2 regions of the Halobacillus sp. B23F22_1 genome follow, and region 1 is predicted to be linked to the other one. Evidence: predicted binding sites of a transcription regulator. Region 1 holds the regulator's gene; the other holds the start of a gene.
The links. The regulator NrdR, encoded in region 1, represses ribonucleotide reductase genes. The targets are predictions, from matches to a motif close to AACACNATATATNGTGTT.
Positions count from the first base shown of each region.

Region 2: ACGTNH_RS09420 (vitamin B12-dependent ribonucleotide reductase) is a predicted target of NrdR. The motif match lies at 10,002-10,019, and genes of this name have one in related genera.

Region 1 covers NZ_JBIEKE010000002.1:88,454-103,931, forward strand. The annotation lists gene mutM (DNA-formamidopyrimidine glycosylase) at 1-148, shown strand, start outside; gene ACGTNH_RS08155 (manganese efflux pump) at 208-807, shown strand; gene coaE (dephospho-CoA kinase) at 818-1,429, shown strand; gene ACGTNH_RS08165 (glyceraldehyde-3-phosphate dehydrogenase) at 1,592-2,626, shown strand; gene speD (adenosylmethionine decarboxylase) at 2,858-3,235, shown strand; gene ACGTNH_RS08175 (cytosolic protein) at 3,363-3,740, shown strand; gene nrdR (transcriptional regulator NrdR) at 3,776-4,240, shown strand; gene ACGTNH_RS08185 (replication initiation and membrane attachment family protein) at 4,303-5,658, shown strand; gene dnaI (primosomal protein DnaI) at 5,674-6,606, shown strand; gene ytxC (sporulation protein YtxC) at 6,734-7,549, shown strand; gene thrS (threonine--tRNA ligase) at 7,883-9,829, shown strand; ribosomal protein L20 leader region at 10,057-10,181, shown strand; gene infC (translation initiation factor IF-3) at 10,263-10,766, shown strand; gene rpmI (50S ribosomal protein L35) at 10,795-10,992, shown strand; gene rplT (50S ribosomal protein L20) at 11,028-11,384, shown strand; gene ACGTNH_RS08220 (DUF1294 domain-containing protein) at 11,450-11,719, shown strand; gene ACGTNH_RS08225 (TVP38/TMEM64 family protein) at 11,764-12,333, shown strand; gene ACGTNH_RS08230 (sigma-w pathway protein ysdB) at 12,355-12,762, opposite strand; gene ACGTNH_RS08235 (dUTP diphosphatase) at 12,872-13,354, shown strand; gene ACGTNH_RS08240 (M42 family metallopeptidase) at 13,431-14,516, shown strand; gene sspI (small acid-soluble spore protein SspI) at 14,597-14,806, opposite strand; gene ACGTNH_RS08250 (TrmH family RNA methyltransferase) at 14,902-15,478, shown strand, end outside.
Region 2 covers NZ_JBIEKE010000002.1:319,048-334,525, reverse strand. The annotation lists gene spoIIIAD (stage III sporulation protein AD) at 1-329, opposite strand, end outside; gene spoIIIAC (stage III sporulation protein AC) at 336-542, opposite strand; gene spoIIIAB (stage III sporulation protein SpoIIIAB) at 561-1,070, opposite strand; gene spoIIIAA (stage III sporulation protein AA) at 1,015-1,992, opposite strand; gene efp (elongation factor P) at 2,118-2,675, opposite strand; gene ACGTNH_RS09450 (M24 family metallopeptidase) at 2,690-3,751, opposite strand; gene aroQ (type II 3-dehydroquinate dehydratase) at 3,773-4,204, opposite strand; gene ACGTNH_RS09440 (YqhR family membrane protein) at 4,274-4,765, opposite strand; gene ACGTNH_RS09435 (SA1362 family protein) at 5,071-5,469, shown strand; gene ACGTNH_RS09430 (patatin-like phospholipase family protein) at 5,485-6,378, opposite strand; gene mntR (transcriptional regulator MntR) at 6,725-7,162, opposite strand; gene ACGTNH_RS09420 (vitamin B12-dependent ribonucleotide reductase) at 7,298-9,868, opposite strand; gene ACGTNH_RS09415 (rhodanese-like domain-containing protein) at 10,287-10,667, shown strand; gene gcvPB (aminomethyl-transferring glycine dehydrogenase subunit GcvPB) at 10,702-12,165, opposite strand; gene gcvPA (aminomethyl-transferring glycine dehydrogenase subunit GcvPA) at 12,158-13,507, opposite strand; gene gcvT (glycine cleavage system aminomethyltransferase GcvT) at 13,527-14,627, opposite strand; glycine riboswitch at 14,690-14,775, opposite strand; glycine riboswitch at 14,779-14,869, opposite strand; gene ACGTNH_RS09395 (DEAD/DEAH box helicase) at 15,038-15,478, shown strand, end outside.

The DNA.
Region 1 (15,478 bases):
AAATGGACAAGGTGAAATGGGAATGTTTCAGCAGCAATTAAAAGTATACGGCAAAGAAAATACCGGATGTTTAGGCTGCGGAAATCCAATAATAAAGCTGAAGGTAAGCGGTAGAGGAACCCATGTCTGTCCTCGCTGTCAAAAGTAACACATAATGGTTCTTCGCCCATATACTATTTCACATTGACTATGTCGAGGTGAAAAGTGTTGGGGACTGGTTTTCTTACTTTACTTTTTGTTGTAGCGGTTAGCATAGACAGCTTTGGAATTGGCTGTATGATCGGTTTGAAAAAGATTTATTTATCATTTAAAGGGATCTGTGGCATTGCTCTTCTTTCCGGACTCTGTTACTTATGTTCAGCCTCTGTCGGACACTTGCTGTTACCATATATTAATCCACAATTATTCGAATGGTTAGCAGCACTTTCATTTGTTGGATTAGGTTTGTTTTTTATCTGGTCTAATAAAAAAAGCACGAATGCTAATCATGACGAGTCTATCTGGACGCAGCCGACTCGAGTATTAAAATCTCCAGAAGATGCCGATGTAGACCATTCCGGGGGCATCCACGGCAAAGAAGTTGTACTTTTAGGGGCCGCCCTTTCCCTTGATACAATAGGTGCAGGCTTTAGTGGTGTTTTTATTGGTTTACCCCCATTTTATACGGCCGGACTTATTATACTTGCCACTTGCGTTATGCTGTATGGCGGGTTAAAGAGTGGGGAAAAATTCAGCAGTAAAACGGATTACCTTTCTATGTTACCAGGGATTTTATTAATTATTATTGGACTAATTAAGCTAGTTTAGGAGGGCCGGGATGGGTATAATCATAGGGTTAACGGGTAGTATAGCTACTGGGAAGAGTACCATATCTAAGATGTTTGACTCGTTCAACATTCCAGTCGTAGATGCCGATGTCATCTCAAGAGAAGTGGTTGAGATTGGCCGGCCTGCTTATCAAAAAATCGTGGACCGCTTTGGCGAAAAGGTGTTACATGAAGATCAAACATTAAACCGTAAGCAATTAGGAAGTATTGTTTTCAAAGACGAAACGAAGCGGAAGCAATTAAATGAAATTGTCCATCCTGAAGTTAGAAAACAAATGCTTGAGCAAAGAGATGGGTATTTAAATAAAGGAGAAAAGGCAGTGGTATTGGATATTCCATTGCTTTTTGAGAGTGACCTGGCTCATTTTGCCGATCGTACGCTTGTCGTCTACGTTGATGAGGAAACTCAGCTTAAAAGGCTTATGGATAGAGATAGATCTTCGAAAGAGGACGCTTTAGAAAGAATCCGGTCACAGATCCCAATTCAAGAAAAAGCTGAAAGAGCTGATGAAGTGATTGATAACTCTGGAACAATTGAAGAAAGTTATCAGCAGTTAAAACGTATATTAACTGTATGGAACGTGTTGATAAAGTCTGATTGACTACAAGTTAATCAGGCTTTTTTTGTATTTTCTTGTATGATGTAAAGGATTAAAGCCCTTTTTAAAAAATGTTAAAAAACAAGCCACAAAAACGGTTTCAATGTGTTATACTATTTTTGAAAATACAATTCAAAAGTATATCACATTTAGGGGGATTGCCTTATGAAGAAAACTAGAATAGCGATTAACGGTCTGGGGAGAATTGGAAGAATGGTCTTCAGAAAAGCGGTCTTAGATGAGTCAATTGAACTTGTAGCCGTTAATGCAAGTTATCCTGCTGAAACAATCGCCCACATGCTAAAGTACGATAGTATCCATGGACGATTTGATGGAGAAATTGAGCCCATTAATGATGGGATATTAATAAATGGTGAAAAAGTAGAACTTTGTTCTGATCGAGATCCTTTAAAACTTCCGTGGGATAAGTTAAATATTGATATCGTTATAGAAGCCACTGGCAAATTTAAAACAAAAGAAGAAGCTTCCTTACACATTAAATCTGGCGCGAAGAAAGTAATCATAACTGCACCAGGTAAGTCCGTAGATGCAACGATTGTGATGGGAGTTAATGAAGACGCATATAATCCGGAAGAACATGATGTAATTTCAAATGCCTCCTGTACTACAAACTGTTTAGCACCAGTAGTCAAAGTGTTAGAGGATCGTTTTGGGATTGAAAATGGATTAATGACTACTGTGCATGCTTTTACGAATGACCAAAAAAATTTAGATAACCCCCACAAGGATCTGCGACGTGCCAGAGGATGTACTCAATCCATTATTCCTACTTCCACAGGTGCGGCCAAAGCCCTTGGTGAAGTGATCCCTTCTTTAGATGGGAAATTAAATGGGATGGCTTTGCGAGTTCCTACACCTAATGTGTCATTAGTAGATTTAGTCGTCGATCTAAAAAAAGATGTGACGACTGAAGATGTGAATGCAGCCTTTCAATCGATCAGTAATCAAGCGATGAAAGGTATACTTGAATATAACGAAGAACCACTTGTCTCCATTGATTATACAACATCACCAGCTTCTGCTATTGTTGATGGATTATCTACTCAAGTTATGAGTGATCGGAAAGTAAAAGTGCTAGCGTGGTACGATAATGAGTGGGGTTATTCTTGCAGAGTAGTAGATCTTGCTAAACATGTTGGTAATTTAATGAAACAAGAAACACCAGCAAAAGTTTCTTAATGACTGTTGAACCATTGTAACCTACAATTATAAGAAACAAATTTATGAAAAATTGTTTCTTGCAAAAAAGGGATAAACCGTATATACTTTCTTTGAACTTCTGAATACTGTCAATTTCATGCTCTACTTAAAGGGTTAGGACCTCTCAGGACTAACTTTCCCCCGTGGTAGTATATGTAGGTATATTTAGAAGGGAACGAAGTCAATGTACAAAAAAGGGGGATCCTTAAAATGGATACAATGGGAAGACATGTTATTAGTGAGTTGTGGAATTGTAATGAAGATAAATTAAATGATATGAATTATATTGAACAGGTTTTTGTAGATGCTGCTTTAAGGGCTGGTGCAGAAGTTCGAGAAGTAGCCTTTCATAAATTTGCTCCTCATGGAGTGAGCGGGGTGGTTATTATTTCTGAGTCCCACTTAACGATTCATAGTTTTCCGGAGCATGGTTATGCGAGTATTGATGTTTATACATGCGGTGATCGAATTGATCCTAATGTAGCCGCTCATTATATCGTTGAGGCTTTAGAGGCAGGAAGAAATGAAACGGTAGAGGTTCCTAGAGGTATGGGGCCAGTCGAAGTTCAACAATCAAAAGCATTGTAATAAAAAATCACACAGCGTTCTGTGTGATTTTTTGCTGTATCTTTATAAAGTGGTTGCTTTTATTTTTAATAAAACGTGTTAAAATAATATAGAGATGATGTCGAATTTTTGGTAAGGGGTTATGTTAGTGAAAGCATTTATTTCAAAATATTTTAGCAACCATTCTGAAACCAGTGAAGACCATCGTGATGCTTCACTACAAACAAGGTACTATAAAGCGAAGCGTGATGAAATTTTTAGTGCTGTAGAAGAAATGTTTCCCTCTCCTTCTGAAAAGGTAGCTGTATCAAAAGAAAGAGGCGAGTTGACAATAAAATATAAAGGGAAACGAAAAGCTTTTGTAGTGGCTACGATTATCATGGTCCGTCCTTTTCAAACGGCTGTAGACTTTTCTGTTACAACAGATTCAGGAGGTCCAATTGATTTCGGATTCAGCCGAAGTCTAATCGTAGATAGCTACGATAAGCTGGATCGTCAATTCCCTAAATATGATCCTAAACAGTGAGTTGTATGAAATGACAATAGGTGGAGTTGATTTTTTTGAAGTGTCCTAATTGCCACTACAAAAGCACTAGAGTTCTTGATTCAAGACCTATTGAGGACGGGCATGCGATAAGGCGCAGAAGAGAGTGTGAGAATTGTAATTTTCGCTATACAACGTTTGAACGAGTGGAAGAAGTTCCGTTGATTGTTGTAAAAAAAGAAGGTACGCGTGAAGAGTTCAGTCGTGAGAAACTCATGCGCGGGCTTATTAGAGCATGTGAAAAGCGCCCAGTAGCTGTAGAAGAGCTTGAAGGTGTTACTCAAGATATAGAAAAAGAGCTTAGGAACCGTGGTGTTTCTGAAGTGCAAAGCAAAGATATTGGTGAAATGATTATGGAGAGACTCTCAAAGATTGATGAAGTCGCGTATGTGAGATTTGCTTCTGTCTACAGGCAGTTTAAAGATATTAACGTATTTATCGATGAATTAAAGGATTTAATTAAACACGAGGATAAAGGATGAGCCCCGATCGGCTCATTTTCTTTTTCTCTTGTTTAATTTCGTGAAAAGGGGGCGAGTAGGAAATGGAATCTTCAATAGGTAAGCTTTTGCCGGTTGATGGTTTTTTGTTAACAAAAAAAGGGAGCACACCTAAACATGCCCACTGGTCGCTTACCCACTTATACCAACCTGTGATAGGGATATTAGGTATTTCTCTATATCAGTTTTTAACAAGTGAGTGGGAAACAAATGACAGAGAACAAGTACAAACCCACCACGCGATTATGACGTATTTATCTTGCCCGTTAGATAAAATTTATGAAGCTAGAAAAAAGTTAGAAGCCATTGGGTTAATAAAGACTTTTGTAAAAAAAGAAGAAGATACGGTTTACTTATATGAACTGCGGCCTCCTTTGGCAGCAGAGGAATTTCTAGATGATACCTTCTTATCTTTGTTGCTGCAACACGAAATTGGTTCAGATAAATTAGAGCAATTGAAGAAACGATTGATGATTAATAGAAGTAGTCTGTACGAAGGGTATGAGGAAGTGACCGTGTCATTTGATGAAGTCTTTCACCCTCAAATTAAAGGAACTGATCACCCCTATATAAACTCTGCAGAAGGAAAGCAGGATAACGTCAATATACAAAAAGGACCTGTCATTTCAGAGCGGAGAATAGACTTTAATTGGCTTCAGGAAGCCCTCAAGCAGAGAATGTATCCGGCCGGGAAAATTCTTACAGGAATTAACAAGAAAGTGATTAGTCAACTAGGTGCTTTGTATAACCTTAGTTCTACCGAGATTGAGAGAGCATTAACTTGGTCGATAAATGAAGATAACGAACTTGATCTAGAAGAATTTAAGTCGGCATGTCATGATTTTATGAAAAGCCACACAGATGATAATGAGCAAATTCTGAACAAGCGAGAAAAAGTGATTTCATCTTCTAAGGATAGTGGAAGTAAAGAAGATCAGTTTGTTGAACTACTGGAACAAATTTCTCCTCGTGAACTGTTAGAAGATCTTTCGACTGGAAACCAGGCTTCTAGTCAAGACATGAGAATGGTACGGGATGTAATGACTGAGCAAGGCTTAACACCTGGTGTAATGAATGTATTAGTCCATTATGTATTATTGAAAACAGATATGAAGCTATCTAAACCATATTTAGAAAAAATAGCCAGTCACTGGGCCAGGAAGAATGTTAGTACTGTCCGCCAGGCCATGAACTTAGCGAAAGCGGAGCATCAACAATACCAGCAATGGGGCAACCAGCCTAAGAGAAAGTATCAAAATAAAAAGACTGAGGTTATCCCCGAGTGGTTTAAAAAGCAAGATGAAAGAAGGCAACAACAAGAAAAGCTTCAATCTTCTTATGATACCTCAGACTTAGAAGAAAGAATTCGCAAGCTTTCTAAAAAAGGAAATGGAGCATAGAAGGAGGTGGCCGAAGTGGAGCCGATTCAAAGATCTTTAAAAAAGTGGATGAAAGATCATAAACAGTTCCAGCAGCGGTTTTATAATATGAAACAGCAAGTACTTCAAGATCGGGAAGTGAAAGAACTTATTGCCTCACACCCTGCCTTAACGGAAGAGGAGGTAGACCGCCAATTAATTAAATTTTACGAGTTTGAGTCTCAATCTAAAAACTGTGAAAAATGCCCTTCTCGTGAGAGGTGTATAAATATTTTAGAGGGATATACTCCTGAGCCAACTGTGGTAGGTTCAGAGTTGAAATTAATGTACAATAAATGTCCGCGTGAAAGGAAATTGGAACAAAAAAGAAAACAAGAGTCTTTGATCAACAGTCTTCACATGCCTCGAGAAATATTAGAAGCAAGCTCTGAAAGACTAGATTTAAATGATCCTGATCGTACAGAAGCGGTGGCTAAAACGGTTCAGTACTTGGAAGGGGTTACGGACGAACTGCCAAGTAAAGGGTTATATTTTCACGGCCCCTTCGGTGTAGGAAAAACTTACTTCTTAGGCGTTATCGCTAATAGTTTAAGCGAAAAAAACATTTCTTCTATGCTCATATACATGCCTGAATTTGTTCGGGAGATTAAAAATTCGATTAAAGATGATTCGATGAATAGTAAAATTGAAGCTTTTAAAACGACACCCGTTCTCATGTTAGATGATATAGGAGCTGAATCTCAGTCTGCCTGGTTTAGGGATGAAGTGCTTGGCTCGATTTTGCAGTATCGTATGATGGAGAGGCTCCCTGTCTTCTTCACCTCCAATTATAATTTGAAAGAACTCGAACAAATCTTTACGACGAGCAACCGTGGTGATGTAGAGCAAGTTAAAGCCCAACGAATTACAGAAAGAATACGTCAGCTTAGCGATCTAATCAAAGTGGATGGCAAAAATCGCCGCGATTAATGCGAGCATATAGCATGTTTTTCTCACAACTCACATATGTATAAAGTAGAAAATGCTTTAAGACCATTAATTGGTGTGATCATAAAGCTTTACACGTTGTGGTGAGGGGGAAGTGATGTTGGCTTGTGTGTATTTTTCTAATCGAAAAGAAGCGTTTATTTTTTATCAAATCCTCTTTGATTCATATTCTAGGCGAGAACTAAAAGGTGAAATAAAAGAGGAAAAGAGTAAATGGTATGTTTATTTAAATGAAAACAGTATTAGTTCGATGACGGACATCGGACAAGCAATACTTGATATCCTTTATAAGCGGAAGATGAATGCTTGGATGGAGGGAGTACTGCGGCACCGCTTTTATTATGACGATGATAAAGAGATTGAGCGGGTAATACGATTGTCAGCTAAACTAAAGGCTGACCCGCCTGAAGGTGTAACACTGCCTGCTATTGACCAAGAAATAGAACGTTTTGTTAAGAGAAAAGTTTTTGAACATGATTACTCAGATTTTGACGAATTGTCTGCTTCTTGTTTAGAATACATTTACTCCGATTTTTTGGAGTTTACAGGTAAGCTGTTAGATGAGTACAAATTAGAAGAAGCTCATCAAATGATGGTGGATACTTGGCGAAGACAAGTCAAAAATAAATCGAGTGTTGTTCCTCTTTTACACGTTAAGTATGATAGTGAAATTAAATATTACTTCCCGGAAGGCAATCGAGTAGGAAGGGCTGAGCTTTTAAATTATTTAGGTTCTCATCCCGACCCAATGATCCAAAACCTGCCTGAAGACTTAGGCATTTTACCTGCCTTAATCTATTCTCCTGAGGAGCTCATGATTTATTCTGATCATCAGGGTGAAGCTAAACTTGAGCTTTTAATGAATATTTTTGAAGAGAAGGCCGTTTGGAAACCTTTATCGTTTTTTCCTTTTCTCAAAGCTTGATTTCTTTATTGAATCCCGCTATAATACCTACATATTCAATATTAGGATCGCTTGGATGAGGACAAGAATAAAAAGTGACGCTGGATTAGAGAGGGGAGTCATCGGCTGAAAACTCCTTCCTGACGACTTTATTTGTTTACCACCTCGGAGCCCTGTTTGTGAACGGCTGCTAGTAATAAACAGCGTCTGGTCTGCGTTAAGGACGAATGAAGCCGCAATTGAGGTTGTGGGAAATTTTGGGTGGAACCACGAGATAATACGCTCGTCCCTTAGTACTTTCTGTACTGAGAGACGGGCGTTTTTATTTTATAAATAAAATAAGGAGTGATGAAGATGTCAGAAATGATTAATATACAATTTCCTGATGGGAATAAGAAAGAGTTTGATAAGGGAACGACTGGTGAAGAAATTGCTCATTCAATTTCTCCAGGGCTGCGTAAACAAGCTCTGGCGATTAAATTAGATGGAGAGCCCTATGATTTAAGAAGACCCATTGAGCAAGATGGTGTGATAGAAATTTTAACGTATAAAAACCCTGAAGGTTTAGAAGTTTTAAGACATTCCACAGCTCATTTAATGGCACAAGCTATTAAAAGACTATACGGAGAAGTAAAACTCGGAGTGGGCCCTGTGATTGAAAATGGTTTTTATTATGATATTGACCTTGATGTTTCATTGACTCCTGAAGATCTTCCAAAGATCGAAAAGGAAATGCAGCGGATCGTTGATGAAAACCATGAAGTCGAGCGAATTGAACTCTCTAGAGAAGAGGCGATCGAAAAGTATAAGGAAGTTGGCGATGAGCTGAAACTAGAGCTTATTGAAGATATTCCAAAAGGAGAGCCGCTTACTATTTACAAGCAGGGAGAATTTTTTGATTTATGCCGCGGTGTCCATGTCCCACAGACGAGCAAAATTAAAATATTCAAGCTCTTGAATATATCTGGTGCGTATTGGCGTGGCGACAGTGATAATAAAATGCTTCAACGTATTTATGGAACAGCATTTGAAAAACAAGCACATTTGGATGAATACTTGCAGATGCTTGAAGAAGCTAAAGAACGTGATCATCGTAAGCTTGGCAAAGAACTGGGGCTTTTCACAGTGAATCAAAAAGTCGGCCAAGGTCTGCCTTTGTGGCTTCCTAAAGGTGCAACTATTCGCCGAAATATTGAACGTTATATTGTAGATACTGAGGAAAGGCTGGGATACGACCATGTGTACACTCCAGTATTAGGCAGTGTAGACCTTTATAAAACTAGTGGACACTGGGATCATTACAAAGATGATATGTTCCCGACATTAGAGATGGATAATGAAGATCTAGTGCTCCGGCCAATGAATTGTCCCCATCACATGATGGTTTACAAAAATGAATTTTACAGCTATCGTAACCTGCCTGTAAGGATTGCGGAGCTTGGCACCATGCATCGTCATGAAATGTCAGGTGCTTTAGCGGGATTACAGCGTGTTCGAGCGATGACTCTTAATGACGCTCATATCTTTGCTCGCCCAGATCAGCTAAAAGATGAATTCAAGCGAGTGGTCCGTCTCGTACAGGAAGTATACAGGGATTTCGGTATTGACGACTATTACTTCCGTTTATCTTATCGTGACCCGGAAGATAGAGAAAAGTATGTAGATAATGACGAGATGTGGGATAAAGCACAAGCTATGTTAAAAGAAACCATGGAAGATATGAAGCTTGAATATGTAGAAGCTGAAGGAGAAGCTGCGTTCTACGGCCCTAAGCTGGATGTTCAAGTGAAGACAGCGCTAGGTAAAGATGAGACTCTCTCTACCGTCCAATTAGATTTCCACTTGCCAGAGAAATTTGATTTAACATATGTAGGTGAAGACGGAAAAGATCATCGTCCAGTAGTTATCCACCGTGGTGTTGTTTCTACAATGGAGCGATTTGTTGCTTTTCTTATCGAAGAGTATAAAGGAGCATTCCCTACTTGGTTGGCACCTGTTCAAGCGAGGATTATCCCGGTTTCTGCTGATGTACACCTTGAGTATGCTAAAAAACTTGAAGATGAACTTCGTGAAGCAGGTATCCGCGTAGAGGTTGACGAGCGAGATGAAAAGATTGGTTATAAGATTCGAGAGACTCAGACTCAAAAAATTCCGTATGCCTTAGTGGTTGGTGATCGTGAAATTGAGGATCACGCAGTTAACGTTCGCCGTTACAGTCAACAAAATTCTGAATCAAAAGCTGTTGATTCTTTCATCAAAGAGATACGTAACGAGATTGATCAAAAGTTACTAAATAAGTAAATAAAAATTTATATGCACGGCTTTTAGCTTATAGAAAAACCATGTGTTTTTCTATAAGCTTATTCGTGTGAAGAGTATCCTTAATTTTTATCTTTTTCTTTTTATGCTATTGATTTATTGTTAAATATCCTATACTATCTGTTAAGTAGTAAGAAAGTTGTTGTAGTGATAATTGACACAAGCTAATGACCATGATATTATAATTTAGGTAACTGAATGAACGGATCTGAGACAAGAAGAAGCACCCGCTTCTCACCTGATCGACGCATAACGCAGTTGGCAGGTTACTTATCCTTTGACTTTGATAGGAGACGTGTGGGTGCATTATGTGTACCGGCACTTTTTTTATGGGATTAAAACTACTTGTCGATGACGGATCTTATATAAGGTTTCTAAAATATGTTGGAGGTGGCTAGATATTAGCAAAGATAACATGAATGTTAATGAGAAAATTCGTGCACGTGAAGTACGCCTCATTGATGTAAACGGCGAACAACTAGGTGTTAAATCTAAGAATGAAGCACTAGATATTGCAGCTAATGCAAATCTTGACCTTGTTATGGTTGCACCTAATGCGAAGCCTCCGGTCTGCCGCATTATGGATTACGGGAAATATCGTTATGAGCAGCAGAAGAAGGAAAAAGAAGCTCGTAAGAATCAAACAACGATAAAAATTAAAGAAGTACGCTTAAGCCCGGGAATTGAAGAGCATGACTTCAACACGAAGCTGCGTAATGCTCGTAAATTTTTAACAAAAGGCGATAAAGTGAAAGCTTCTGTCCGTTTCCGCGGTCGTGCCATTACGCACAAAGAACTTGGACAAAAAGTTCTTGATCGACTGGCTGAGGAATGTAAAGATGTCGCTACAATTGAGACCAAGCCTAAAATGGAAGGTCGTAATATGTTTATGATGCTTGCTCCTATAAATGAGAAGTAAGCAAAATTAGCTGAAGGAGGAAATTGTAATGCCTAAAATGAAAACCCACAAAGGTTCTCAAAAACGTTTTAAGAAAACAGGTAACGGAAAGGTGAAACGCTCTCACGCTTTCACTAGTCACTTGTTTGCTAATAAATCTACGAAGCAGAAACGTAAACTACGTAAAGCAACGTTCGTCTCTGCCGGAGACTTCCGTCGTATTAAGCACATGCTTCCGAAAAAATAAAAGATAATTATAGAATTATATAGGAGGGAATTCCCATGCCACGAGTAAAAGGTGGAACAGTGACACGTAAACGTCGTAATCGTGTCCTTAAACTAGCAAAAGGTTATTATGGTTCAAAACACGCTTTATTTAAAACAGCAAAACAACAAGTAATGAAATCAGGTCAGTACGCTTATCGTGACCGTCGTCAGAAAAAGCGCGACTTCCGTAAGCTTTGGATTGCACGTATTAACGCTGCAGCTCGTATGAATGATATTTCGTACAGCCGTTTAATGCACGGTCTTAAGCTTGCTGGTATCGAAGTGAACCGTAAGATGCTTGCAGACCTCGCCGTAAATGATGAAAAAGGTTTCGCAAGTCTTGCAGACCAAGCAAAATCAGCTCTTAAATAAGTAAAGAAGAAGTCATTTCCGTTCGGTAGGAAATGACTTTTTTATATAGAACTGGAGTCATCATTATGGATATTTCCTTATTATTAATTTATCTCACAACCCTTAATGTACTTTCATTCATTTTAATGGGTTTTGATAAACGGCAAGCTGTTAAGAGTAGCAGAAGAATAAGTGAAAAGAATTTGTGGTTGGTCGCATGGATAGGTGGAGCAGCAGGTAGTTATTCAGGGATGGAAATTTTCAGACACAAAACAAAGCACCGTTCCTTTAAAGCAGGCATGCCAGTCCTTACTGCTATTCAAGTCATTGTTTTACTATGGTATTTACTGGTCTAAACCTTTATTTAGTTCATATGCTGTAGGTAGGAGGTGCGAACTTCATGAGTGAAGCATCATCTGCACTACTAAGTTGGATCGAGCATCAAGGATTATGGGCACCCCTTCTATTTATCGTCATTCATTTGCTGCGCCCCTTTCTTTTTTTACCGGTAATGCTCGTTTGTATTACTGGAGGTGTGTTATTTGGTCCTGTTGCCGGGACTGCGTATTCGGTCATAGGTACTTTGTTATCCAGCCTTTTATTTTATCGAATGATTCTTCTTGTTCCTTCAGGGTTTAAAAAGCTTCAGCAAATGTATGAGAGGTGGAACAACCGAAGAATAAAGCTCACTGTCAAGCAAGTAGCTATCCTTCGCCTTATCCCATTTATTCATTTTCACCTTCTTTCTTATTGTCTCATACAAATAAGCTCAGACTTTAAAGATTATGCAAAATCATCTTTTTTTGCTAACATCCCTTTGGCCGTCGTATATACTTCAATGGGGCAATGGATTACGTTGTTTTCAATCCCTGTAATAGCACTATTGACAAGTTTTCTGCTTTTATTTTGTTATACGATAAGAAGAAAATCTGAAGTTTTCGTCTGGAAGGAGTTTTTTCAAGCGAGTTAGGGCCGCTATTTATTAGCGGCCTTATTTTTCATCTTCGGGGAGAGGTTTTATGTTTAATCGATTAACTGGGTATTTCCATTCAATCTTTGCATAAGGGTACTTCATTAAAACCTGTTCTTCAAGAAAGTAAATGTCGTTTCTTTCTAATCCTTGCAGCTTTTCAGGTTCTTTAGATGACATTTGAATGGTCAGTACTTCAAATGCATGTTCTGTCGCTCCTAAATACTTTTCACCTTCAAACATCATTCCTCTGTAAGTAATTAAGAAGTTATGTTTTGTGTTTTCTGGATCATCCCAAAAATAAAATTCACATTGTTGATGAGATTGTTCTAATTTCCTTCGGGGGTTTCTATAAAATTTAATAGCAGTATATAGAATTACTGCAAAGGCTATAAGCAGGAGGATACGGAATAATATGATCATTACCATTACAATCGTCTCCCTGTAATCAGTTGTAACTTCTTGTACGTTTACGCATGCTTTTTAGTTTCAAAAAATGATACATTTATAAAGAAAGAATAAAGAGGAGTGATAAAGAATGAATTGGGACGCATTTTATGACAGTCAGGCTCAACTAGATGCCCACATTGTAAAAAAACAGAATTTGGAAAATACATCAATGGTTGAAGATAAATTATTAGCGCTGTTCGTTGAAGTTGGTGAACTAGCAAACGAAACACGCTGTTTTAAGTTTTGGAGCACTAAACCATCCAGCGATCAGTCGGTAGTTCTAGAGGAGTACGTTGACGGGCTCCATTTTATTTTATCTTTAGGTTTAGATTTAGATCTACGGTATCGTTCACGATCATTTAACTATACGACCGAAAAGACAGAAGCCTTTTTGGATGTTTTTACTTCGATTGAGCAGTTTAAACATGATAAAGATAATCGATCGTATCAGAGAATGTTTGAAAACTATCTAATTCTTGGCCAGACATTAGGAATCACAGAGAGAGATTTGCAAAAAGCCTATGAGGAAAAGAATAAAGTTAACTTTCAAAGACAGGATCAAGGGTATTAACTATTGGATAATTTTTGTTTATTTTTACCTAAAGATATATAATAAAAGGAGAGAATAAAGGAGGTAATTTTTACATATGGCAAATAAAGATGAAACGTTGCAGATGTTGAAAGAACTTACAGACGCGAAGGGTATACCTGGAAACGAGCGTGAGGCAAGAGAAGTTATGTCTCGTTACATTTCTCCGTTTGCGGATGAAGTATACACTGATAATTTAGGAAGTCTGGTTGCGAAAAAAACGGGTAATAAAAAAGGTCCAAGGATAATGGTAGCTGGTCACTTAGATGAGGTAGGTTTCATGGTGACTCGTATTGACGAAAGTGGTTATATTTATTTTCAGCCGGTTGGAGGCTGGTGGAGTCAGGTAATGTTAGCTCAGCGAGTGACAATTATGACTCGAAATGGAGATTTAACAGGAATTATAGGGTCTAAACCGCCGCACATCCTTCCTGCAGACCAGCGTAAAAAAGCAGTAGATATTAAAGATATGTTTATTGATATTGGGGCTTCCAGCCGAGAGGAAGCGAAAGAATTCGGTGTGACCCCGGGAGATTCAATTGTTCCATATTTTGAATTTACACAAATGAAAAATGAAAAAATGCTATTAGCTAAAGCTTGGGATAATCGTATCGGCTGTGCCATTGCGATTGAAGTACTTAAGCAATTAAAAGGTGAAAAGCATCCTAATATTGTTTATGGCGTTGGGACTGTCCAAGAAGAAGTTGGTTTACGCGGAGCACGTACCTCTGCTAATTTAATCAACCCAGATATTGCTTTTGGTGTAGATGTAGGAATCGCTGGCGACACGCCTGGTGTTTCAGACCGCGATGCTTCAAGTAAAATGGGAGAGGGTCCTCAGATTATTTTATATGATGCTTCCATGGTTTCTCATAAAGGATTACGTGATTTAGTTGTTGATACGGCGGATGAACATTCAATTCCATATCAATTTGATTCTTTAGCAGGCGGCGGAACAGATTCAGGAGCTATTCACATAAGTCACAACGGTGTACCTGCTCTCTCTATTACTGTTGCAACTCGATACATTCATTCTCATGCAGCGATGCTTCATCGTGATGATTTTGAAAATGCCGTTCGTTTAATTGTAGAAGTTATCAAAGGGTTGGACGATAAAAAAGTAAAAGAAATCACATTTAATTAATTTAAGATTGCCGGATAATACTCGGCTCAAAAGAAGCGCGTAAAATCAAGATTTAAAATCTGATTTTACGCGCTTTCTTTTTATTCTGCCAAACCTTTTTCTAATGTTTGAAGTATTTCTTGACGATCCTGTTCTTCGGATTCTTTCCAAAGCATTTCAAAAAATACTCCCAACCCTGGAAGCATCTTTTCTTCACCTTTTTGTAGAGCATCATCAATCGTTGCTTCTAGTTGATCAGCATTGTGTCCAGATACGTTTGAAAGGATGGCTTGTCGTAAGTTTAAGTTCATCTGTGTTAACCTCCATTTGTGTTTATGTTTAGTTTGACCAATTATGATAAGCCTATGTATGATAAGGTAGAACTTTAATGAAAATGAGGTCTTTTATGTTAACATCCTTAACGAATCAAAAAGTAAAAGAGTGGAAAAAACTGCAAAAGAGAAAATATCGGGAGATTAATGGTCAGTTTTTAGTAGAAGGACATCACTTAGTGGAAGAAGCGGTCAAGAGTGACTGGACGGTAAGAGAGATCATTCTTCGGAAAGAAGCTTCATTAGAATCTGTGAATGATCTTCCAGTTACGTATGTGAGTGACCAAGTTTTTAATGAAATTGCAGAAACGAAAACCCCTCAAGGAGTAGCGGCGGTTATAGAGTTTAAAGATTTTAGTTATGAGCCCGCTCCTTATTCATTGCTTATTGATTCTGTACAAGATCCAGGAAACTTGGGAACGCTTATTCGAACAGCGGATGCTGCAGGATTTAATCAAGTGATTGTAGGGAAAGGCTCCGTTGATGTTTTTAATGAAAAGGTAGTTCGAGCAACCCAAGGATCGCTCTTTCACTTACCCGTGATCCAAGCAGAGTTAGAAGAAGTTATTCCTTATTTAAAAGAAAAGGATGTTTATGTATATGCTGCTACGTTAGCAGACTCTGTTCCATATAAGCGTATGGAAGCTCAAT
Region 2 (15,478 bases), 230 kb from region 1:
ATAAGGATAAACAATTTCCCCGCGAGCTCCACTTTTGAAGCTAAGGAATTTAATCCAGCATCACGAATCAACTGGGAGCCAAACTCAGTAATATAGGCTATACCTATTATTTTTAAAATTGTCTTGAAATAAATTGACTCTACCTGTGCCTTTTCAGCCATGTATTGAAGAAGAGAAAAGATATATTTGACATGATCAATGACGGCTATAAAAATGAGAATCACAGTAAACAATAAAAGCAAAAATGCTATAGAGGATTTATGTTCTTTTAATAAGATAATGAGCAAGCTTGCAACTAGTCCTAAAGATACGATTTGAACAATATCCATGATCGTCTATCCTTGATACAGGAAGACCGATTTAATTTGTTGAAATAAGTCCGCCAGCCTGTGCAGCACAATAAATAAAACGATGATGAAGCCTGTAAGTGTGACTACTTGCGCGATCTCTTCTTTTCCCATTTGCTTCAAAATGCTATGGATCATAGCAACGATAATTCCTATGCCAGCAATTTGAAATAGGATGGATGCGTCTTGAAACACAACGTCCCCTCCCCCTCATCAAATAAGTAATAAAACAACTAACAATCCACTTAACACCCCCACCCCGCGAGCTAGTTTTTCATGTTTGCTCGAACTTTCAATTGCTTCATTAAGCTGTAAGTCTAGATGATGTGTAGTTAACTTAATTTGTTTTTGCTGCTGAGTTAAATCGTGCTGCCCAATTGTTGTTCCAAATTGTATAAGAATATCAAGATCACTTTTTGACATTGCATTCCAAAACCAATGCTTCCTTAACTCCGCACTCCATAAAGCACTGAAGTCAGTACAAGAATCTTTTTCTTTGGTTAGACTTGAAAAAAAATAGCAAACAGGCGGGGGAAGTATAACGGAAAGTTTTTCACAGACTTCCCACAAAGATGACTGACTATAAACCATTTCAGCTTCAATCATTTGCAGAGCACTCTTCCATTGTCTGATTTGACCAGGACGCTTTCTAAATTTAGCCGCAATATCAAACCCTACCCACGTTGTAGCGACTAGTACGATCAGGGCCCCGAACCATTCCATCATTTCCCTCCCCTTTCACTTTGACCATCTGTTTGCCGTGGCGGTCTAAAACAGTTAAATAATAACTAGAAATTGCTTTAAGTCTCTCCAATATGACATAACGATCAAATACTTCATCATCAAGTAAGGGGCCTACATCCTTTCTTCTTTTTACCGTGGTTAATCCTTCCCCATGGACACTGCAGATCACTTGAACCCCAGTGTTAACCGCTTCTTTTACTGCAGCTGCATCTTCCATCCCCCCAATTTCATCTACAATTAGAACTTCGGGGGACATAGAACGAATCATCATCATCATCCCCACAGATTTCGGACAACTATCCATAACATCAGTACGATTGCCTACATCCATTTGAGGTATTCCTTCTCGACAGGCAGCTAGTTCAGACCTCTCATCGACGATGCATACTTTTGCGCTTTGCGAAAAAGTATTACCACTTCCTATCCAACGTGAAATATTTCGAAGAACCGTCGTTTTCCCCGAATGAGGCGGCCCAATGATAAGTGTACTCAGCCATCTACTTTCACTGAATAAGTAAGGTATAATCCCCTTTGCATTGTCGATGTGATCATGCGCTACGCGAATGTTCATAAACGTTATATTCTTTAAAGTTTCTACTACGCTGTTATTCACATTAGCTTTGCCGGCTAGTCCTACTCGGTGCCCCCCTTCAATGGTGATGAAGCCTTCCTTCATTTCTTCTTTAAATTTATAAACCGAAAATTGACTGACTTGGTTGAGTACAAATGATAGATCGGATGAAGAGACGACGCCATTCGCGATAGTTTTTACACCATTTCCATCTACTACTTCCAGTGCTTTATTCACACGTAATCGAATCTCCTGAGTAATGTCCCAATTCACTTGTTTTCTTAACAAAGGAGCATAATGCTCAGGAAACAAACGGATAATCTGCTTCATCAAAAATGGTCTCCTTTACCTTCTTTACCTTATATGTATGTGCTCTCTTAAAAGATATGACTGTTGATAGAGGAACCATAAAAAAAGAGCAATCCCTATTAGGGTTGCTCTAACTAGTCTCTTATTTAAGCACGAGACACATATTTACCATCTGAGGTATTAATAAGTAACACTTCACCCTCATTAATGAAAAATGGCACTTGTACAATTAATCCAGTTTCCAATGTGGCTGGTTTCGTGCCGCCGCTAGCCGTATCACCTTTAATTCCTGGCTCAGTTTCTTCTACTTTTAATTTAACATTATTAGGAAGTTCTACTCCAATTGTTTCGCCTTCATATGTTTGGATTTGAACCTCCATATTCTCTTTCAGGTAATTCAGTTGTTCAGAGATTTGAGCTGTAGGTAATTCAACTTGCTCATATGTTTCAGTATCCATAAAAGCATGCATGTCTCCCGATCCATATAAATACTGCATTTTACGGTTCTCGATATGAGCTTTCTCTACTTTCTCACCAGCTCGGAAAGTTTTTTCTTGGATATTTCCATTACGCAAGTTTCGCAGCTTTGAGCGAACGAATGCAGCCCCTTTTCCGGGCTTAACGTGTTGGAATTCAACCACCTGCCAAATACTTCCGTCTACTTCAATTGTAAGTCCCGTTTTAAAATCGTTAACTGAAATCATATTTATTCCTCCTATTAAAGCGTAATTAATTCTTTCGGTGAATGACTTAATGTTTCGTTGCCTGTATCAGTCACTACTGTATCGTCTTCTATACGGCAACCACCAACTTTAGGAACGTAGATGCCCGGCTCAACCGTTACCACCATTCCTGGTTCTAAAACTACATCAGAACGATAAGAAAGTCCGGGACCTTCATGTACATCCAGTCCGATGCCGTGACCGGTTGAATGACCAAAAAAGTCGCCGTAACCTTTATCTTTAATATAATCACGCGTCAATGCATCTGCTTCTTTCCCCGTTATTCCTGCTTTTAAACCTTCCATTCCTTTGAGCTGAGCCTGTAAGACAGTATCATAGATTTCTTTCAACTTTTCATCTATTTGTCCAACTGCTACCGTCCGAGTAATATCAGAGCAATAGCCATTGTATAAAGCTCCGAAATCCAACGTCACTAATTCACCCGTTTGTATTTCTTTGTCTGAAGCAACACCATGGGGTAATGCCGACCTGGAACCAGAAGCAACGATAATATCAAAGCTAGACGATAAAGCTCCTTGTTTTCTCATGAAAAATTCCAGTTCATTAGAAATCTCTATTTCTTTAACTCCAGGTTTTATGTAATTTAATATATGGGAGAAAGCATCATCAGCAATTTTGGTGGCATCCTTTAATATAGTAATCTCGTCTTCGGACTTTATCAAGCGCAACTTCTCTACTAACCCTGAAGTAGGTGTTAAATCTGCTTTTACATGCTGGCGGAAGAGGTCATACTGCCCATATGTAAGTAAATCTTTTTCAAACCCTAATTTAGTGATTCCTAATTGATTTGCCTGCGCAGCTACTTCTTCATGTAAAGGTACTTTATGCTCGATTATAGAAAATCCGGTTGCTTGTTCTGCCGCTTGTTCTGTATAGCGAAAATCAGTGATCAAAAGCGCTTGATCTGCGGTGATTATTAAAGCACCAGAAGATCCTGTAAAGTTAGCGATATACCTTCTATTCTTAGAGGACATGATAAGGAAACCATCTATCCCTTGTTCTCCAAGCGCGGCCCGTAATTTACCAAGTTTAGTCATGAAAAAATTCTCCCTTCGCTTTTAAAGCTTTTTTAGCAGCCCTACTGCTGCGAGCTGATAGCCATCTGTACCAAGACCCACAATCTGTCCCTCACATACTGGCGCTAACATCGAATGGTGACGAAATTCTTCTCGCTGATGAACGTTCGAAATATGGACTTCAATGACTGGAGCTGTAATTGATGCGATAGCATCTCGCAAGGCAACACTTGTGTGAGTATAGGCCGCAGGATTAAAAATGATACCCGAAACCTCCCCTTCCGTTTCGTGTAATTTATCTATAAGTTCACCTTCATGATTGGATTGAAAATGATCCAACTCATATTGGTATTCATCTGTTACAGCTTTTACTTTATTGACCACATCAGCTAGTGTTTCCGTTCCATATGTGTCCGGTTCTCTTTGACCTAACCTGTTTAAATTAGGTCCGTTAAGTAGTAACAAACGTTTCACGATTAACCAACCACCCTATTCTCCCAAAATGAATATACTCCTATATTTTATCATACTATGAGCATATCATCACTTTGGCTGCTGATTATACTCGTGAAACTCGTACGAAATTGAATATCCAATGAAAACTCCATAAAGGATGAATAGGCATACACTCGTTACATACGTATCGCTAGTTAAATCACTCCATGTAGGTACAGCTGAAAATATAGGATTCAAAGCAAAGAAAACAGCTGAAAATACTACTATACCTAATAGCAGTCCTGGCCACATACCATTTTTTCGTTTCAATAATAAATAATATATAAGAGATACTAAGATTGACAATAACCCTACTATTATAACTGCAAGTATTTCCGCTAAAAAAGAACTCGTCCAATTCGTCTGCCAGAACGATCGAAAAATGAACGAAGCTGGAGATACTTCAGAAAAATGAAAATAATAAGAAATCGCTCCTAATGTACTCCATAGTACGCCAGAGACAAAGCCAATAGTTAATGACTTGGCCAGCACACTTTGCGGCGGCTCTTGTTTTCTTTGTTCTTTTGCTTCATCTGACATTTTCATCACCTCATCGTTATATTTTCCAACTTCTTATTTTTCATCCAATTTCTTTGAGCAAAAACTGTAGTGAAAGTCTCTGTATTGCTGTAAAATAAAAGAAAAGAAGTACTGGCGTTTCCACTAAATATTAAAGGTGATTTTCCTAATCTATGCATAATTAGAGCCTTATTGGAAAGAATTTAAAGAGTTAGTTGACTCGAAGAATTTTATAAATGTGTAAAAAAATGATAACAGCAAGGTCTAAAGTGGTATACAGATAGTAAGACTATCTTTATTGAAATTATGTAAAGGAGGAATAATTCATGACGAGGAACTGGGTAAGCCCTATGATCTATACACTAATTGCCCTTGCTATATTTTACGTGGGTGTGCAGCTCTTCACCAACACATCTGGCTTTCTAAAGTCTATTGTAATGATGATTGGAATCGCAGTGCTGATTTACGGGGCCATCTACTTTTTCTTTATCCGTCAACGCGTTGGATCCGGAGGTAACAGCAATGAAATGAAAAAGTATAAACAAGCGGTTAAACAATCAAAACAAAAATACAAAGCGCCAAAGCCCGTAAAATCAACGAAAACAAATCCTTCTACTACAAAATCCACATCGCTCCAAAAGAAAAAAGCTAAACGAAAGCAGCCATCCCACTTAAGAGTGATCGAAGGAAATAAAAATAATAAAAAAGATCGTGCCTCTTTCTAATACAGGCTCGATCTTTTATTTTGACCACCTTCTTAAAAAACCCGTCGCCTGTTCACGGCCTATTTCAAGTAATCTTTCTTTTTGTAGAGGACTTAGGTAAAAATCCGTTGTTTCCACACCTTTAACAGGGATAAAAATAATGTCACGACTTTTTGTGGTTGATATATACCGTGCATCGTGAGCTTGCTTCATCGTACTAAATAATGCCTGAAACATTTGAATAGAGTTTTTTATTTTACGCTCAGGCAGCTGATCTGGCGGATCGCTTAGCTGCATTCCTATTATCGGACGCTTCCTTCTCCCATGCTCATTCTCAAATAACCAAATCGGAAAATTACTAAGAACTCCTCCATCAACAACCAACGATTTCCCCTTCTTTCCATGTATTTTCACAGGCATAAAAAAATAAGGCAAACTTGCACTGATCCTTACTGCTTTTGCTACAGAAAACGTCCTCGGATCAATACCGTACACCTCACTTAAATCATCGGGAAAAACAACCATTCTCCCTAAAGTAACATCAGAGCATACGACTTTCAGGCTTCCCTTAGGCAGGTCATCAAAAGTGTGAATTCCTTTTTTATGGAGCCATTTAGTTAAAAGCTGTTCTAACCTATTCCCTTTATATAATCCCATTCTAAAGTATAGAAACAACCATTTTGAAAATGGGAAAATTTGATCCGAGAGAGGTTGGTCGATCAATTTCTCAAAGGATAGTTCCTCTAGAATGATATTTAAATCTTTCGCATTATAACCCGCTGCTTTTAAAGAAGCAATAATAGCACCGGCTGAAGTTCCTGCCACTCTTTCGAAACAATAATTCTGCTCTTCTAATACTTCTAATGCACCTATAAAAGCAAGTGCTTTTACCCCTCCACCAGAAAATACGCCGTCAATATTCACGCACATCCCCCCACACTTATATATAGAAAGAAGTCGTCGTTTATAGAACAAGAAGGCATGAAAAAAAGGCATTATAAAATGCCTCAGGCTGTTGAAAAAGCTTAGACAGAGAGAAGAGGTTAGCAACCCTTCCCTGAAGAAAAGGCACAAGAAAAAGCCGTCACTTAATTCAATTTAATACGTGTCGATATTATGGGTACACTTCAATAAAAACCGAAGCCCACCTTTCGCCTGTAGAATAGGTTTTGTTACCTGCACCCATATTCTATCGAATGATAGAAACTTTCCCTGACATAAAAAAATGTAGAGAAAACCAAGGTTTCTCTACAAGCTGAGGCGCTATAAAACGGCTTTAATTCTCTTCACTATTTTGCTCTTCATTTTTTTGCTGTACATCTCTTAAATCAGATACTCGGCTTTTATTTTCTTCAAAATATTGTACCAGATCACCTATGCGATCTATAGAATCCCAGCTTAAGTGATGCTCGATCCCTTCTACATCTTCATAAATTTTGTCTTTTTCTACTCCAATTATTTCCAAAAACTGTTCAAGTAGTTCATGACGATAAACGAGCCTTTTTCCAACTTTTTTCCCTTTCGGGGTCAGGATCAGCCCACGATATTTTTCATAGTTTAAATATTGGTCACGGTCCAATTTTTGAACCATTTTCGTTACTGAAGATGGGTGGACTTGCAGGTTCTCAGCAATATCAGAAACACGAGCATACCCTTTATCTTCTATTAATATGTAAATTTGTTCAATATAATCTTCCATACTTGGCGTCGGCATGTTGAACCCCCAATACAGCATATGGTCGCTAGACCTTTTCATGAAAATGATACACTAGTTTCCCTTTGATGACAAGGAATGGAGCTATTACAAAAGAAAGACACTTGCGTAAAGCAAGTGTCCTTTGTGTCCATATTATAATCCACATTTCAGCTGCGCATTACAATTTGTACACGTATTACAGCCGCCAATATCTTCTACTGTTCCTTTTCTACAAACAGGGCAGGTGTCCCCGACTTCAGAGCCAATGGTTACATTCGTTTTCTCAAGTTCATGCACCGTATCCATCAGTACAACCCGAGGTTTTGTATCTTCCTCAAATTCAAACTCTGTTTGCTCCCCGTCAAATGCATTTTCTTCCGCTTTCAACGTTAGAACTTGACTGTCACGACTGCCGTCTACATAAACAGTTCCGCCCTTAGCTCCACCACGGTAAAGCCTTTGGTAGACACTTTCAACCTGTTCTACAGAATAACCTTTTGGTGCATTTACTGTTTTAGAGATGGAACTGTCTACCCAGCGCTGAATCACACACTGTGTGTCCGCGTGAGCTTCAGGGCTCATAGTCATTGCAGTAATAAACCATTCCGGTAACTGATCAGGATCCTGGTCGGGATTTCGGTCCAGGTACTCTTTAACAATATCTGCTTTTACTTCAATAAATTTTCCTAAACGGCCGCTTCTATAATAAGAGAAAGAAAAATAAGGCTCAAGACCTGTACTTACACCCACCATCGTACCTGTACTTCCAGTAGGAGCTACCGTCAGTAAATGAGAGTTTCTTATTCCGTATTGAAGGACTCCTTCTCTTATATCTTCAGGCATTGCCTGCATGTATCCAGTATTCACAAAATTCTCTCGGAGTTGTTTTGTTTCTTCATCGGTTTCTCCAATAAGGAAAGGAAAGCTTCCTTTCTCTTTAGCTAAGTCGATCGATGCACGATAAGCGGTAGTAGCAATGGTTTCGAATATTTCATCAACGAGCTGGTTTCCTTCATCAGAGCCATACTCTGTTTCACAATAAATAAGAAGGTCATGCAGCCCCATCACTCCTAAACCGACTCGGCGTTCTCCAAGAGCCTGTTTCTTGTTTTCTTCCAGGAAATAAGGAGTAGCATCGATTACGTTATCCTGCAGGCGTACACCCGTAGCTACCGTCTTTCTTAGTTTTTCAAAATCGACTTGCTTGGCTTCCTTGTCTGCAACTGCAGCAAGGTTAACTGCGGCTAGATTACAAACTGAGAATGGGGCTAACGGTTGTTCACCACATGGGTTAGTAGCAACCACTTTTTGACCATACGCACTAGCGTTTGTCTTCTCATTTGCATTATCGATAAAGAAGATGCCTGGTTCCGCTGAATAAGTAGCACAAATATTAATAAGCTTCCATAGCTCGGCAGCTTTGACTGTACGATATGTGCGAACAGCTAGTCCTTTATCTTCCCATTCACGTACATCTCCGCTTGCCTGCCACTCCGCATTATAAATATCCATTTCTTCCTTAGAATAAGATTCCACATCCGGGAAACGTAAGCGATAGTCCTGTTCATTCTCAACAGCATCCATGAACTCCTTTGTAATACATACAGAAATATTCGCACCAGTTAAAAATTCAGGATTATTTACGGTATACGTTCCGCCTGTATGAAGTTTTTCTTCAGCTTCTCGGATGCTGCTTTCTGTGAAACCACCCTGACCTGGCATCGCTTTGTAATTAACAACGCTTTGGTACAAATCACGTTCTGTTTCTGTTAATGGAGTGAATTTTAATTTTTCTTTCGCTAAGTTTTTGATTTGCTCATCTTCTGTATTTTCTATTAAATAACGCAAAATTCGAGGGTTTTGCATTTTAGAAATAATAAATTCGACAATATCAGGATGCCAATCCGCTAACATTATCATCTGCGCTCCGCGTCTTGAGCCACCTTGCTCTACTAAGTGTGTCAGTTTCGCAATATCATCAAGCCAGGATACTGAACCAGAGGATTTACCATTTACCCCCCGGGCAAGCGTATTTCTCGGTCTAAGAGTAGAACCATTTGTTCCAACCCCGCCCCCGCGAGACATGATTTCCATTACTTGTTTCCGGTGATCAGAAATTCCTTCACGGGAATCTTGAATATATGGCATCACGTAACAGTTAAAATAAGTAACATCAGTGTTCGATCCTGCTCCATATAAAACTCGGCCGGCAGGTATAAAGTTCAAACTTGAAAGCTCTTTATAAAATTCTTCAAAACTTTGTTGTCTTTTATCCTCATCTACTTCAACCGCTGATAAACCAGCAGCATTCCTTAAAGCAATCTGCTCATAATAGACTTCTAAAGGCTTATCTATGATATCCAGGTTGCGTGTAATTAATCCTGAATCGCGTTCTTTTTCACTATCCAGTACATTAACAAAATCAGGTTCAACCTTGACAACAGCTTTGTGTGTTTCCCAATTGATTGATTGGATGAAACCGTAACCGCGTGCCGGAAACTTAGGATCATCTTTAACAGTTAATACAACGAAATCACCTTCTGCTAAAGTTAATTTCTCTGTGTCTTTGAATGCATAGCGGTCAAGCATGACTAGTCTTGATACACCGCTGTGTGTTACCTTCATATCCGGTGTAATCTCATGCACCTGTTCAAATTGTCTAATATCAGCATTCAAACGTTCTACATCGATTTTTGCGTTAGCGTCACTCGTTGTGGACGTCATTTGCATACAAACCTCTCCCTTCAATCATGCTTCATGAGGCATGTCCATAAATTACTACAGTGATGTTTAACCTATAAGTAACATACCACATCTATGATTTTTTAATCAATATATTGTACTTAAAATAAAAAATATTTCTATATATTGTGTTTTGAACAACATTTTAGAACTTTGTCAATTTGAAAATCGTTCAAATTATAAAGTAAGAAGAAGATATTGAAAGTAAACCTCTCTTCTTTTATTCGAAATCACCTTTTTTATCGTTTGCACCGTACTTCATTTAAAATACTTTTTTTCAATTATAGATAAAGCTTCTCTATCATAAGATACATTACCATATAATTTCAACGGGAAAAAAACTTTGAAATAAGAAGTATTCCCCCATATAATAGATAGGGGAAAAGGGGGTAGAGATAAAATGGAACTATGGATTTTAATTGGTGCAATTGTCTTCTTAATCGCTTTTGGCGTTTTCCGATTTTTGAAGGCTCGAAAAATATTAACCACATTAACGGAAGATGAGTTTCGTCAAGGTTATAGAAAAGCCCAGCTTATTGATGTACGAGAACCAAAAGAATTTGACGGTGGTCATATTTTGGGAGCTCGCAATATTCCACTATCTCAAATGAGAAACCGATTAGTGGAGATCCGTAAGGACAAGCCTGTGTATCTTTATTGTCAAAGTGGTGCACGCTCTACACGTGCAGCATTAATGCTCAATAAGAAAGGTTATCAAAACTTAAACCAATTACAGGGCGGCTTTAAAAAATGGAACGGAAAAATAAAAACTAAAAATTAAAAGACGCTGCAGTTACTGCAGCGTCTTTTAATTTTTATTCCTCTTTTTGATACCTCAAAATCGGTTTTCTAGCAGCAGTAGTTTCATCCATACGGCTGACAATTGTTGTATGTGGGGCATCTTGAACTTTTTCTGGATCATGTTTCGCCTCTTCAGCTATTTGTAACATGGCGTCAACAAAAGCATCTAAAGTTTCCTTAGACTCCGTTTCGGTTGGTTCCGCCATTATGGCTTCCTCTACATTGATCGGGAAGTAAATCGTAGGAGGATGATAACCAAAGTCTAACAAACGCTTAGCTATATCAAGTGTACGAACCCCTAGTTTCTTTTGAAGCTTGCCAGATAAAACAAATTCATGCTTACAGTGCTGGTCAAAAGGAAGTTCAAACTCTTTTTGTAGACGGCGCATCATATAGTTAGCATTTAAAACAGCATATTCACTCACCTTTTTAAGTCCTTCTGCACCCATCGTGCGAATATAAGTATATGCTCTCACGTTAATGCCGAAGTTCCCATAAAACGGTTTTACCCGCCCAATCGATTTTGGTCGCTCATAGTCGAAATCGTAGCCATCTTCACGTTTTGTTAAAATTGGTTTTGGCAGAAATGGTTCGAATTCGGCTGTAACTCCAACAGGGCCAGAACCTGGCCCCCCTCCTCCGTGCGGTCCAGTGAAAGTTTTATGCAAGTTTAAATGTACAACGTCAAACCCCATATCACCAGGCCGTGCATACCCTAAAATTGCATTTAAATTAGCACCATCATAATAGAGCTTTCCTCCAGCTTCATGAATAATTGAGGCCATCTCTTCAATATTTTCTTCAAACAAACCTAATGTATTAGGATTGGTAAGCATAAGCGCGGCTGTGTGCTCATCGACAACACGTCTAAGGTCCTCTAAGTCTACAAGCCCTTGCTGATTCGATTTTACCGTTACCGCTTCGAATCCTGCTACAGTAGCCGAAGCAGGGTTCGTCCCATGGGCTGAATCAGGAACAATTACTTTAGTACGGTTATAATCTCCGTTGCCTTCATGAAAAGCACGTATCATCATCAGGCCAGTCCACTCCCCGTGAGCACCTGCAGCTGGCTGTAGTGTCACTGTATCCATTCCTGTTATTTCAGCTAATGTCTCTTGAAGGTCATACATCAGCTCCAGTGCGCCTTGCACAGTTTCAACTGGCTGCAAAGGATGGATATGACTAAAACCAGTAAGTCTTGCTATATCCTCGTTTACTTTTGGGTTATACTTCATCGTACATGAGCCTAAAGGATAAAACCCAGAATCCACCCCATGGTTCCTTGTGGATAAGGCTGTATAATGGCGCATGATTTGTAATTCACTCACTTCTGGCAGTTCTGGTTCACTTCTTCTTATAAAAGCTTCTCCAAGCTGTTCTTCTATATTAGTCTCTGGAACATCTAATTCAGGTAAACTAAAGCCTGTACGACTCTCTTGACTGTGTTCAAAAATTAATGGAAAGTCTTGATTAGCCACAAATATCCCCCACTTCCTTAACGAACTGATCGATCTCTTCTTTCGAACGAATTTCTGTCACCGCTATGAGCATATGTCCTTTTAACTCCGGAAAATGACTGCTTAAATCGTAGCCGCCAATGATTCCTTTATCCAACAGTTTTCGATTTACGGTATCTACTTCATCTTTTAAGTTTACGACAATTTCATTAAAAAACGGTCCGTCAAATGCTACTTCAAAACCTTCTTCTATTAATAGTTTCTTCATATAAGAGGCTTTCTGAATATTCATCCAGGACATTTTTTTCAGGCCTTGCTTCCCGAGAGAAGACATCGCCACTGATGATGCCAATGCATTTAACGCTTGATTTGAACAAATATTAGATGTTGCTTTGTCACGTCTGATGTGCTGTTCTCTTGCTTGTAGTGTAAGGACAAACCCTCTACGGCCTTCTTCATCTTTCGTTTGCCCTACCAGTCGGCCAGGCACTTTACGCATCAATTTCTTTGTTGTAGCAAAATAACCACAGTGAGGACCCCCAAACTGGGCAGGAATTCCAAAGACTTGCGCGTCACCTACTACAATATCCGCTCCGAACTCTCCTGGTGGTGTAAGATAACCAAGTGCTAAGGGATTACTAGAAGTAATGAGCATCGTTTTTTTCTGTTCATCCACAAGTGCTCGTACTTTTTCTAAACGTTCGATTTGTCCAAAGAAATTTGGATACTGTAGAACAACACTTGCCGTATTTTCATCGAGTTCATTTTCAAGATGCTCTAGATCGGTGACTCCATTGTTATGGTCAATCTCTACCACTTCCACCCCTGGACCCTTTACATAGGAATGAATGACAGCAAGGGATTCAGGATGAATCGCTTTTGACACTAATACTTTTTTCTTTTTCGTCTGTCCCGCAGAAAGGTTTACTGCTTCAGCTAAAGCCGTTCCACCATCATACATAGAAGAATTAGCTACATCCATTCCTGTAAGTTCACAAATCATTGTTTGAAATTCGAAGATCGCCTGCAATTCTCCTTGAGAAATCTCCGGCTGATATGGGGTATATGCAGTATAAAACTCTGAACGAGAAATGACGTGATCAACAATCGAAGGAATATAATGGTCATAGACACCAGCACCAAGGAAACTAGTATGTGACTTCGTATCAATGTTCCGTTGAGCCAGCTGCGTTAGTTCTTTAGTCAGAGCGAATTCATTTTTTGGCGGCTTTATATTTAAACCCCCGCTGTAGCGGACGTTTTTAGGAATATCCGCAAACAATTCTTCCGTTGATTCCGCCCCTATAGTAGAAAGCATTTCTTTTTTATCTTGTTCTGTCATCGGTAAGTATCGAAATTCCATTAATCTTTCCTCCAATCCCTTAACGTTTGTAAAATGGGGTTGATACAACTTTTGCTTTTAATGTTTTCTTACGAATCTGCACACTAACTTCTGTTCCCAGCTCTGTATAGTTAATATCTAATATAGCTAATCCAATATTCTTTCCTAATGTAGGTGATTGTGTACCTGTTGTTACAAAACCAATAACCTGATCTCCATCTACTACATCGTACCCAGTCCGAGGGATTCCTTTATCGATCATTTCAATTCCGACCAGTTTACGTTTTAGCCCCTCCTCCTTCTGGCGGAGTAATGCTTCTTTTCCTATAAAATCAGCTTCTTTATTAAGTTTCACGGCAAATCTAAGACCTGCTTCAAGCGGTGTAATATCTGCACTCAACTCTTGCCCATAAAGTGCTAAATTAGCTTCAAACCGCAGAGTATCTCTTGCGCCTAATCCTATAGGCTGTACACCGTGCTCCTCACCGTATTCAAGAATGGCCTGCCATAACACAGGTCCTGATCCACTAGGCAGATATACTTCAAAACCATCTTCACCCGTATAGCCAGTGCGCGATACAATTGCTTCTCCTTCTACTCCATTAAATCGAACGTCTTGTGCAAAATGGAAAAACTTAATATCTGAAAGTTTTGTAACCGTCAAACTTTGTAAAGCAGCCTCAGCATTAGGGCCTTGTAAGGCTAACTGAACATACTCATCGGAAACATCTGAGACATCTACCTCTTCATCTATATGTCGCTTAAGCCAATCCACATCTTTCTCTCGATTCGCTGCATTGATAACGAGCAAGTATTTCTTATCGTTTAACATATAAACGATAAGGTCATCGACCGTGCCGCCGTTTTCATAACACATAATGGTATATTGTGCTTTTCCCGGCTTCAGTTTTGAAACGTCATTTGTCAGCATTTTTTGCAAAAAGGCTAAACTCTCTTCCCCTTCAACAAGCACTTCTCCCATATGGGACACATCGAATAGACCAGCTTTTTGACGCGTAGCATGATGTTCGTCTTTAATACTTGAAAATTGAACTGGTAAATCCCATCCTCCAAAATCAATTGTTTTAGCACCAAGCTTTTTATATTCAGGATATAACGGCGTGCGCTTTAAATCTGTCATTCAATCACTCCTTATCTCTTATTAGCCATAAAAAAAGAGACTCCACCGCATTATTAGGGAGTCTCTGTCCGTGCACCAGAAAGTTTCACGCAATCTTTTACGCTTGCTTCTTGGGTGGTTTACCTCTTTTGATAAACTCTCTCCAGAGCTGCGTCCTACAGAGGTCTTTTTGCCTGAGAGATTCACAATTAGTTGCTTGCTCCTTCGGCGCTACATTATGTAGACTCTCCCCCTGCAGTCATTCGCTTTAGTATTTAGTTAGACGGAACGGGACATACTAACCTGTAAAGCATGCGACAAACTCTCTTAATTTTCAGCTTCATTATACCATAGCGATTTAAAACGTACAGTTTAGATTTTTAAATTTCAAAAGAATCTATAAATAAACCCACTATAAGGAGGGGTTGAATGTGATTAAAGTTCACCAAGACTCCGAATTCTTACCTATCCTCACCAAAAGACTGGAAGCATCCGATTCGCTTTGCAGTTTTGATGAATTTAAATTAGCTTGGGAAGGGTTAAAATTACAATCCATCCCGCAATTTGAAGGGGTACTATCGCTAGAACAGCTCCCTCATGTGCAGTTCTTAGATCACCAAGTCCAAGCTTGTGAAAGAGTAGTTCATGAAATGAACGGCCGAGCCATTCTTGCTGACGAGGTAGGCTTAGGAAAAACATTGGAAGCTGGATTAATTTTAAAAGAATATATGATTAGAGGAATGGCTAAAAAAGTACTTATTTTAACCCCTGCTTCATTAGTCAATCAGTGGACTCAGGAACTCAGCGAGAAATTTTATATACAAGCCGCTTCTCCCCGAAAGAAACATGCAGACTGGAAAAATTGGGACGTA